DNA from 2 places in the Bacillus arachidis genome. Region 1 is predicted to be linked to the other one. Evidence: predicted binding sites of a transcription regulator. Region 1 holds the regulator's gene; the other holds the start of a gene.

Region 1 (5,335 bases):
TTTGTTGTGAGTATAAAATGTGCATAACTTTTTTGTGGTCTGTGTATAATGTGGAAAAGTTATTTTTATATTTATATAATAATGGTGGATATGTGTATAAAGTTGTGGATAATATTATTAAGGTCAGACCTTCGACGATAACTCTTTGTATTGAAAATAAACAAGGTAGTTGAATAATTTTCAACTACCTTGTTTTCATCATATGAATATATAGGGCTTATACGTGTAATTCTTCCCATTCCGCCATAAATTTTTCTAATTGTTCTTGTTTTGTCTGCTTTGTTGTTGTAATTTCACTAGCTCGTTCGTAGTCAGCATATACTTCGGGTAGACAAAGTTCTTCTTCTAATGTTGCAATTTCCTCTTCTAACTTTGCGATGTTTTGTTCAATGTCTTCAATTTTCCGTATACGTTGGCGCTCCAACTTCTTACGTTCTTTTTCTTCAAGATAATTTAATTTTTCTTGAGCAATATTCTTTTGGATTGGTGTATCCTCTTCTTGTTGTTCGAATTCCGCACGCTCAATCATTTCATTTTTCTTTTCAATATAGTAGTCATAGTCACCTAAATATTCTTGTGCACCATCTGTTGATAACTCAACAACTGTAGTTGTGACACGGTTAATAAAATAACGATCATGAGAAACGAATAAAAGAGTTCCTGGATAATCAATCAAGGCATTTTCTAAAATCTCTTTACTATTTAAATCAAGATGATTTGTTGGCTCATCGAGAATCAGTAAATTAGATTTTTGCATCATCAATTTTGCTAGAGCTAATCGAGCTTTTTGGCCACCACTTAAGGAAGATACAGGTTTTAATACATCGTCCCCTGTGAATAAAAAGTTACCGAGTATAGTGCGAATTTCTTTTTCTGGTTCTAACGGATAATCGTCCCATAGTTCGTTTAAAACACGCTTAGATGATGTTAAGTTTGCCTGTTCTTGATCATAATATCCAATAGATACATTTGAACCGAAAGAAATTTCACCGCTTAACGCCTTCAATTTATTCACAATCGATTTTAATAATGTAGATTTTCCGATACCGTTTGGACCGACTAGTGCGACACTATCCCCTCGGGTCAAACGCATATTTACATGCCCAATAATCGGTTCTTCGTCATATCCAATTGAAACATCTTTTACTTGTAATACGTCGTTTCCGCTTTGCTTTTCGATATCAAAGTGGAAGGATGCAGACTTAGAGTCACTTAATGGCCTGGTTAGTAATTCCATTCGATCTAATTGTTTCTGACGACTTTGTGCACGTTTTGTTGTAGATGCACGAGCAATGTTTTTTTGGACAAAGTCTTCTAGCTTAGCAATTTCCTCTTGTTGTTTTTCGTAACGCTTCATTTCCTGTTCATATAGTGCGGCTTTTAAGTCTAAATATTTACTGTAGTTACCAACATATCGTCTGCTTTCCTTATTAGAAATTTCATATACTTGTGTGACAAGCTTGTCTAAAAAGTAGCGATCATGAGAAACGATTAAAATAGCTCCAGGGTAGCCTTGTAAATATTGTTCAAGCCATGTTAATGTATCGATATCTAAATGGTTTGTCGGTTCGTCCAAGATGAGTAAATCTGGTTTGGTTAATAGTAGTTTCCCAAGAGCAAGTCTTGTTTTTTGGCCACCACTTAACGTAGAAATCGTTGTTTGATGTGTTTCAACTGGAAAACCGAGTCCACTCAAAATGGAGCGAATATCAGCTTCATATTGATAACCGCCCTGATCTTTGTAGTCTAACTGCAATTGATCATAATCAGCGAGTAATCTTTCGTACGAAGTAGCATTTGAAAAGTTCTCTTCTTTACCCATTTCCTGTTCTAACCTTCGAAGTTTTGTCTCCATTTGCTGTAGATGTGTAAAGACAGTGAGCATTTCATCCCAAATTGTTAAGGAAGTTTCAAGACCGGTATTTTGAGCCAAATAACCAATTGAAACATCTTTTGGTTTTATCATTTCACCGCCATCATGAGATAACTCTCCAGCGATTATTTTTAACAATGTAGATTTTCCAGCACCATTTCGACCAACGAGTGCAATACGATCTCTTGTTTGAACCTCCAATTTAATGTTTGCAAGAATTGTTTCAGCACCGTATAATTTTGAAAGCCCATTCACTTGTAATAAAATCAATGTTTTCACCTCAAATAATTTCTTAACTTTGCCATGTTTATATTTCTCAATCATACTAAAAATAGTGTATAGTTTAAAATAAAGAGAGAAGTCTTCTCTCTATTATACAAGGAAAGTCATAAGTGCTAAACTTCTGTATTTGTTTCAATCATATGAACAAAGATAGGAAGAGAGGAGAGGTTACATGGATCAGCAAAAGATTCCACAGGCCACTGCCAAACGATTGCCTCTATACTATCGATTTATCCAAAACTTATCTCTTTCTGGTAAGCAACGTGTTTCATCAGCGGAATTGAGTGAAGCTGTCAAAGTAGACTCAGCAACGATTCGAAGAGACTTTTCATATTTTGGAGCGTTAGGAAAAAAGGGATACGGATATAATGTGAATTATTTACTATCATTTTTCCGTGAAACGCTCGATCAAGATGATATAACACGTGTAGCACTTATTGGAGTAGGTAATTTAGGGACCGCTTTCTTACATTACAATTTCACGAAAAATAATAATACAAAGATTGAAATGGCTTTTGATGTCAATGAAGAGAAAGTTGGAAAAGAAATCGGAGGAATTCCTGTATATCATTTAGATGAATTAGAAGAGCATCTAACAAGTGATATACAAGTGGCAATATTAACAGTACCCGCTACCGTTGCACAAGCTGTAGCAGATCGATTGGCCGAAACAAATATACACGGAATTTTAAATTTTACACCAGCACGATTAAATGTTTCAGAAAATATAAGAATTCATCATATTGATTTAGCTGTAGAATTACAAACACTAGTTTATTTTTTGAAAAATTATCCACAATAAAACGCAGAGGGATTCCCTCTGCGTTTTATTGTGGCTTTTTCTTTGTAAATTTGACTAAGATAAGTCGAAGCGCCAAATTAAAGTCAATTGTTGCCATAGCAGCAAACAGCAGTGTCCCAAAGTTCCAGATTGTATCTGTAACGTTCGTAATTGCGAAACGTGTAAAGACGCACCCAAGAAGGAAATACAGTGCTGCCATGAACAATGGTGAATTTCTCATATTTAAAATCCTCCGATAAATCCTTGCATTTTTTCTGCTTCTTTAATCATTTCCTGTATTTGTTCGTTACTTATCATAACTTGAGCTAATGCAACCATCGTATTCATTGCAACATGTGCCATAATAGGAACGATAATGCGTTTTGTTTTTACATATAAAAAGGCGAATACAAGCCCCATAGCAGTGTATACCAATAGATGTGTAAAATCAAAGTGAATTGCTGCGAATACAAGTGAGCTAATAATAGCAGCGATAAAGAAGTTGAATCTCTTATACAATGTACCAAATAAAATTTTTCTAAAGACAATTTCCTCTAAAATGGGCCCCATTATCGATATAACAATAAGGAACCAAGGAGTAGTTCTTGCAATTTCCATTAAGCGAGCTGTGTTTTCAGAACCAGGTTTAATGCCTAATAAACGCATTTCGATTGTGCCTGCAATTGTTTGAGAAAAGAAAGCTAAAAAGAAACCAATAAAAATCCAACCAATTGTGGCAGGAACACTGGAACGTGTTGTGTCGAAACGGCTTTCGCGAATATCTGTTCGTAATAGCCAAAGGACAACACATAGCGCAATGAAAAAGCTAATAATTGCCCAATGACCAGTCATGATTTGTATTTTTTCATCTCGTGTTAAACCGCTATTATTATAAAATCCGGTTTTTGCAAGAAGCGGTAATCCGATGATACCTGATAATTGCATCAGAATATATGTAACTATAATCCACCAATATTGTTTTTTCAAATTGGTTAACCATCCTTTCTAACTCTAGTTTATGAGATAAGGCAGGATAACATGTAAGTATCCAGCCATGGATACATAATAACGGTCTCTATTATTATTTTTTTGTAAATCTTTCATCGAAAGTGAAATAGGAGACAGGAAAAAGCTGTACCTATAGAGAAAATAACTTATGGCATCTTTCATATTGTAACATACGGTAAGTGGAAAAGCTGATTCATATACAAAAGGCTTTTTTAGAATTATTTCTGTTATTGTTGCATAGAAAAAGTTTATATCACAATTTGCGAAAAAATTATGATTTTTTTACTTGCAAAAGAAAATTAGATTATTTATTATTATAAGTGTGTTAGCACTCGGGGAACTTGAGTGCTAATAAAGAAAATTTACATAGACAAATGAGGAGGTAATTGTTCATGCTAAAGCCATTAGGTGATCGCGTTGTAATTGAGCTTGTTCAAGCAGAAGAAAAAACAGCAAGTGGTATTGTATTACCAGACACTGCAAAAGAAAAACCACAAGAGGGTAAAGTTATTGCAGTAGGTACTGGTCGAGTGCTTGAAAATGGTGAGCGTGTTGCTTTAGAGGTAGCAGCAGGTGATCTTATCATCTTCTCGAAATATGCAGGTACTGAAGTGAAATATGAAGGTACAGACTACTTGATTTTACGTGAAAGTGACATTTTAGCAGTTATCGGTTAATTATATACATTTTAAAAATCCAAGGGGGTCAAATATTATGGCAAAAGATATTAAATTTAGTGAAGAAGCACGTCGTTCGATGCTTCGCGGTGTCGACACTCTTGCAAACGCAGTAAAAGTAACGCTTGGACCAAAAGGTCGTAACGTAGTACTTGAGAAAAAGTTTGGTTCACCACTTATTACAAATGATGGTGTAACAATCGCAAAAGAAATCGAATTAGAAGATGCATTCGAAAACATGGGTGCAAAATTAGTAGCAGAAGTTGCTAGCAAAACAAACGATGTAGCTGGTGACGGAACAACAACTGCAACTGTATTAGCACAAGCTATGATTCGTGAAGGTTTAAAAAACGTAACAGCTGGTGCAAACCCAATGGGTCTTCGTAAAGGTATCGAAAAAGCTGTTGTTGCAGCAGTAGAAGAATTAAAAATGATTTCTAAACCAATCGAAGGTAAATCTTCTATCGCGCAAGTAGCTGCTATTTCTGCTGCTGACGAAGAAGTAGGTAAATTAATTGCTGAAGCAATGGAACGCGTTGGTAACGACGGCGTTATTACATTAGAAGAATCTAAAGGATTCACAACAGAATTAGATGTAGTAGAAGGTATGCAATTTGATCGTGGATATGCATCTCCTTACATGATTACTGATTCTGACAAAATGGAAGCAGTACTTGATAACCCATACATCTTAATCACTGACAAAAAGATTTC
Region 2 (5,335 bases), 1.0 Mb from region 1:
GGTTGCACACGTGCACGATACGCACTACGTAATGGGATCTGTTCTTGGACCGCATCCGTTCCCGCAAATTGTACGTGATTTTCAAAGTGTAATTGGGAAAGAAACGAAGAAGCAATATGCAGCGCTTGAAGGGAAATTACCAGAAGCAGTTGTGGCTTGCATTGGCGGGGGAAGTAATGCGATGGGGATGTTCTATCCATTTGTACACGATGAAGAAGTTGCTCTTTACGGCGTAGAAGCAGCAGGGAAAGGCGTTCATACAGAAAAGCATGCAGCAACACTAACGAAAGGAAGCGTTGGCGTCCTTCATGGTTCAATGATGTATCTCCTACAAAATGAAGAAGGACAAATTCAGGAAGCACATTCTATTTCAGCAGGGCTAGATTATCCAGGAGTTGGGCCAGAACATAGTCTGCTAAAAGATATTGGCCGTGTCTCTTACAACTCAATTACAGATGAAGAAGCGCTGGCTGCATTCCAGTTACTAACGAAAAAAGAAGGAATTATTCCTGCGTTAGAAAGCTCACATGCTGTAGCGTACGCACTTAAACTGGCGCCTACGATGAAGCAAGGTGAAGGACTTGTCATTTGTTTATCGGGCCGTGGTGATAAAGATGTTGAAAGTATAAAACGTTATATGGAAGAGGTGTAAATGATGGGAGTAGAAAGAATTACGGCAGCGTTTCAAAATGGAAAAAAAGCATTCATCCCATATGTAATGGGGGGAGATGGTGGCTTAGAAACATTAAAGGAACAAATTCGCTTCTTAGATGAAGCAGGAGCGAGTATTGTTGAAATTGGTATCCCTTTTTCTGATCCAGTTGCAGATGGACCAACAATTCAAAGAGCAGGAAAACGAGCATTAGATAATGGCACAACGCTCGGTGGAATCTTTCAGGCATTAGCGGAAGTAAGGCAAGAAGTAAATATTCCATTTGTACTTATGACCTATCTAAACCCGATTTTAGCATTTGGAAAAGAACGGTTTATCGGAAGTTGTCTTGAAGCTGGGGTAGATGGAATTATCGTTCCAGACCTGCCATATGAAGAACAAGATATTATTGCACCACTTCTTCGTGATGCGAATATTGCTTTAATTCCACTTGTTACAGTAACGAGTCCAGTTGAACGGATTGAAAAGATTACGAGGGAATCGCAAGGGTTTGTTTATGCGGTAACGGTAGCGGGGGTCACTGGGGTTAGACGTGACTTTAAGCAAGAAATTCATAGTTACCTAGAAAAAGTAAAAGCGCATGTACATCTTCCAGTAGTTGCTGGATTTGGCATATCGAAGGCTGAGCACATAGAGGAAATGATTACTGTATGTGATGGAGTTGTTGTTGGGAGTAAGGTAATTGAGTTATTAGAAACAGGAAAGCAGAATGAAATTTGTGAGTTAATCGCTACAGTGAAATAATAAGAAGAGGCTACCTGTTAAGGGGCCTCTATTTTATTAGAAAATAAAGGTGTTTGTTATGTATGAAAACACATGAATCAAACAGTTGAATAATGAGGGACTTTCATTAGAAGCAGACAATCTTTATCAAAATATACGCACAATCTAGTGGAATTTCCGTAACACGAATGATTGACGTAAACCAAAGGTGTTGTTAAAATTATTTCTGGGATTAATGTGAATTTATTCACAAATTATAATTTTGAATGTGAAAACATTCACAAACATTAAAAGTGTTTCTTAAAAATATTCTTTAAAAGGAGTGATACGTTATGAAAAGAATCGTAACACTAAGTACTCGTAAACTGACAGATACAGTAAAACATGGCGGATGTGGTGCGTGCCAAACATCTTGTCAATCAGCTTGCAAGACGTCTTGCGGAGTTGCAAATCAAAAATGTGAAAACACAATGAACAGATAGAAAAGAAGAAAGATACCGCCCAACTGCTTTCCGGATGGGCGGTCATTTTTATCCCGTATGAACAAGAAGTAAAGGCTCCATTAACGGAAGTGTTACTTTATAGATAAAAGGAGTTTGATTATTAATCATGATTCATCAATATAAACTAAACGGGTACAACATTGTACTCGATACTTACAGTGGATCAGTACATGTTGTTGACGACCTCGCTTATGAAATCATCGCGCTGTATGAGACTACTGCTGCAGAAGAAATCATAACAATGATGTTAGAAAAATACGTACATGATTCCGATATCTCTGAGAAGGACATTCGGGAAACCATTGCAGATATCGAAGAGCTAAAAAATGATGGGCAACTCTTTACTGAGGATGAATATAAGAGCCTCTCAATTGATTTAACAAATCGCCAAACTTATGTAAAGGCTCTTTGTCTCAATGTTGCACATACATGTAACTTATCATGCGAATATTGCTTCGCCAGCCAAGGGAAATACAATGGAAGTAGAGCGATTATGAGTTATGAGGTTGGTAAAAGAGCTATCGATTACCTATTGGAAAACTCCGGTCACCACAGAAACCTCGACATCGACTTCTTTGGCGGAGAGCCGCTTATGGCCTGGAAAGTTGTAAAACAGATTGTCGCTTACGCAAGAAGTAAAGAAAAAGAGTACAAAAAAACGATTCGCTTCACCTTTACTACAAATGGTATGTTGCTAAACGATGAAGTCACTGATTTTTTGAATAAAGAAATGTACAACGTCGTATTGAGTCTTGATGGAAGAAAAGAAGTCCATGATCACCTTCGTAAAACAGTAACTGGAAAGGGAAGTTACGATTATATCGTTCCGAAATTCCAGGAATTCGTTAAAAAACGTGGAGATAAAGAATACTATGTGCGTGGAACCTATACTCACAACAACGTTGACTTCACCAATGACATTTTTCATATCGCAGATCTTGGTTTCGACAAGCTCTCGATGGAACCGGTTATCTGTAATCCTGGGGAACCATATGCACTCACCGAAGAGGACCTTCCAGATATTTATAACCAGTACGAAATTCTTGCTAAGGAAATGATAAAGCGTGAGGAAGAAGGTAATGGATTCACTTTCTATCATTACATGCTTGACCTTTCAGAAGGCCCTTGCATCCAAAAGAGAATTTCAGGCTGCGGCTCAGGAACTGAATATCTCGCTGTTACGCCATGGGGTGAGCTTTTCCCTTGCCACCAGTTCATTGGGGATAACGAATACAGCATGGGAAACATCTGGGATGGGATTACAAAACAAGAGATGCAATGTCAATTTAAAGAGAGCAATTGCTACTCGAAGCCAGAATGTCAGGACTGCTGGGCAAAACTTTACTGCAGTGGCGGTTGCCCTGCCAACGCACTGCACGCGACCGGCTCCATCAATGGAATCTACGATTTCAGCTGTGACATCTTCCGTAAGAGAGTAGAATGTTCCATGATGGTTAAAGTAGACGAATCCATGAGAGCTATGGAAAGAAACAAACAAGCCGTGGCTCAATAAGCATAAAGATATGATAAGGCTGAGAGATAAGTCGAAAATTTGATTTATGCTCAGCCTCTCTAAAGGTGGAAAGCTTCTTCACTTTTTTAAACATCGCGACTTTAGTTCAAATCTACATTCCCTTACATAATTACAATTCTAATCAATCTCTTATCCGTTTTCTAATCTCAGCAGCTAGGTTAGTAGGATTATCAATTTCAAAAAAGACATATTTGTATTTTTCATGACCATCTAGTTCGATCATTACAAGAGGTACTCTGTTTTCATAAGAGAGAAAATGCCATTCATCAGCATATTTAAAACTACCTTCAAAAATGTTAAGTGCTGAAATGGAAGTTCCAGGCATTCGGAGCATCCATTGTGGAGCATCAAAATAGTCAACATATACATTTTGAATCGTATTATAAGGGATTTTCAATTTCAATTTTAGGGCAAAGAACCCTGTTACTCCATTTAATTTTAGCGTCATACTATCGTTATCAAACTGTATTTCTCTTCCCATATGCCCCCTCCTCATTTTTGTGAAATGGAACACTGTTATCTAAATTATACCATTTAGATAATAACAACGAGGGTATTTCTTGACTTAGATTGTATATACGCCAAGGTAACATAGGAGTATTATGTGTCTACTACTGCATCGCATAAAGGAATTTGAAGAACTGTTACAAATGAATTGAATATTCTGCCAACTGTTATATAATAGTTACAATTGTATTTTATAAGAAATGAGATGATGGTATGGCTGTTTTGTTGGCTCTTATTCCAATTATGATGATCTTTATTTGTTTATTTGTATTTAAGCAAACATCGCTTAAAGCTTCATTAATTTCCTATGCTGTATGCGGTGGAATCGTTTTACTAACGCCAATGTTTCGACTGCAAATGGGAGAAATTGTACATGCAACGGTTAAAGGCAGTTTAATTTGTTTTATCGTCGGATATGTTTTGTTTTTTGGTATTCTTTTATTTCATCTCATGAACAAAATGGGTTACATTGACCAAGTTGCACGCTTTATAGAGCATGTTACACGGGATCGATTATTACAAATGCTCTTAATGTGTTTTGGGATTTGTCCACTTATTGAATCAGTAAGTGGATTTGGAATTGGTTTTATGGTGTCAGCTCCTATTTTTCTTTCACTTGGCTATAAACCGTTTCAAGCAGTTTTGTTATCCTTTATCGGTTTACTAGCAAGTTCATGGGGAGCGATGGCAACGGGAACAATTATCGGATCGCAGCTTATCAATATGCCATTAGTAGACTTAGGATCTAGTACAGCACTACTTAGCATTCCGATATTCGCGTACTTTATTATATTTTCTTTGTATGTAGTAGGTGGGTGGTCTGCGGTAAGACAGAAATGGAAGGAAGCAGTAGGGTTTTTTCTCTTATTTTCTGTAGCTATCTACCTTTCTAATGCATATGTTAGCGTTGAACTAGCTGGGATCTTAAGTTCAATTGTAACAATTACATTTGGCTTCCTTATCATTAAAATATCAGCAAGGCAGGAAAAGGAATTGTTATCGGAGCATGCTGCAACGACGCAGCGAGAAGTTTCTATTTTAAAAATTATAAGTCCTTATTTATTTTTAACAGTTTGTATTTTGCTTTCTCGTCTCATTCCGTCATTACATAATATATTGCAATCTTATGCTATTCTTGATTTACCAACGTACTCTTATAAACTAGCATTATTATATTCACCTGGATTTTGGCTTGGGGTTACATGCTTATTTACCATTGTGTCCTTCCGTATTCCTTCTACTATTCTAAAACAATCTTTATTGCAAACAGTAAAGCAGTGGATACCGTTTGCGATTACAACGACAATGTTCATTGCCATTTCAGAATTAATGGGTGCGGCGGGTATGCACACATTGTTAGCAGAGGCAGCAGGGCAAACATTTGGAACGATATTT

What was found. Region 1 encodes Rex, which represses fermentation and respiration genes when NADH is low (regulators of the CRP and FNR family bind a similar motif). Its sites were predicted from a motif close to TTGTGAAATATTTCACAA; they were not measured.
Region 2: the regulator Rex is predicted to act here: its motif matches at 1,632-1,649, upstream of scfA (six-cysteine ranthipeptide SCIFF).

Annotation. Positions count from the first base shown of each region.
Region 1 covers NZ_CP127376.1:255,964-261,298, forward strand. The annotation lists gene QRY57_RS03130 (ABC-F family ATP-binding cassette domain-containing protein) at 218-2,143, opposite strand; gene QRY57_RS03135 (redox-sensing transcriptional repressor Rex) at 2,328-2,957, shown strand; gene QRY57_RS03140 (YdiK family protein) at 2,983-3,177, opposite strand; gene QRY57_RS03145 (CPBP family intramembrane glutamic endopeptidase) at 3,180-3,923, opposite strand; gene groES (co-chaperone GroES) at 4,337-4,621, shown strand; gene groL (chaperonin GroEL) at 4,659-5,335, shown strand, end outside.
Region 2 covers NZ_CP127376.1:1,273,806-1,279,140, forward strand. The annotation lists gene trpB (tryptophan synthase subunit beta) at 1-652, shown strand, start outside; gene trpA (tryptophan synthase subunit alpha) at 656-1,417, shown strand; gene scfA (six-cysteine ranthipeptide SCIFF) at 1,729-1,878, shown strand; gene scfB (thioether cross-link-forming SCIFF peptide maturase) at 2,006-3,412, shown strand; gene QRY57_RS07935 (hypothetical protein) at 3,555-3,914, opposite strand; gene QRY57_RS07940 (L-lactate permease) at 4,154-5,335, shown strand, end outside.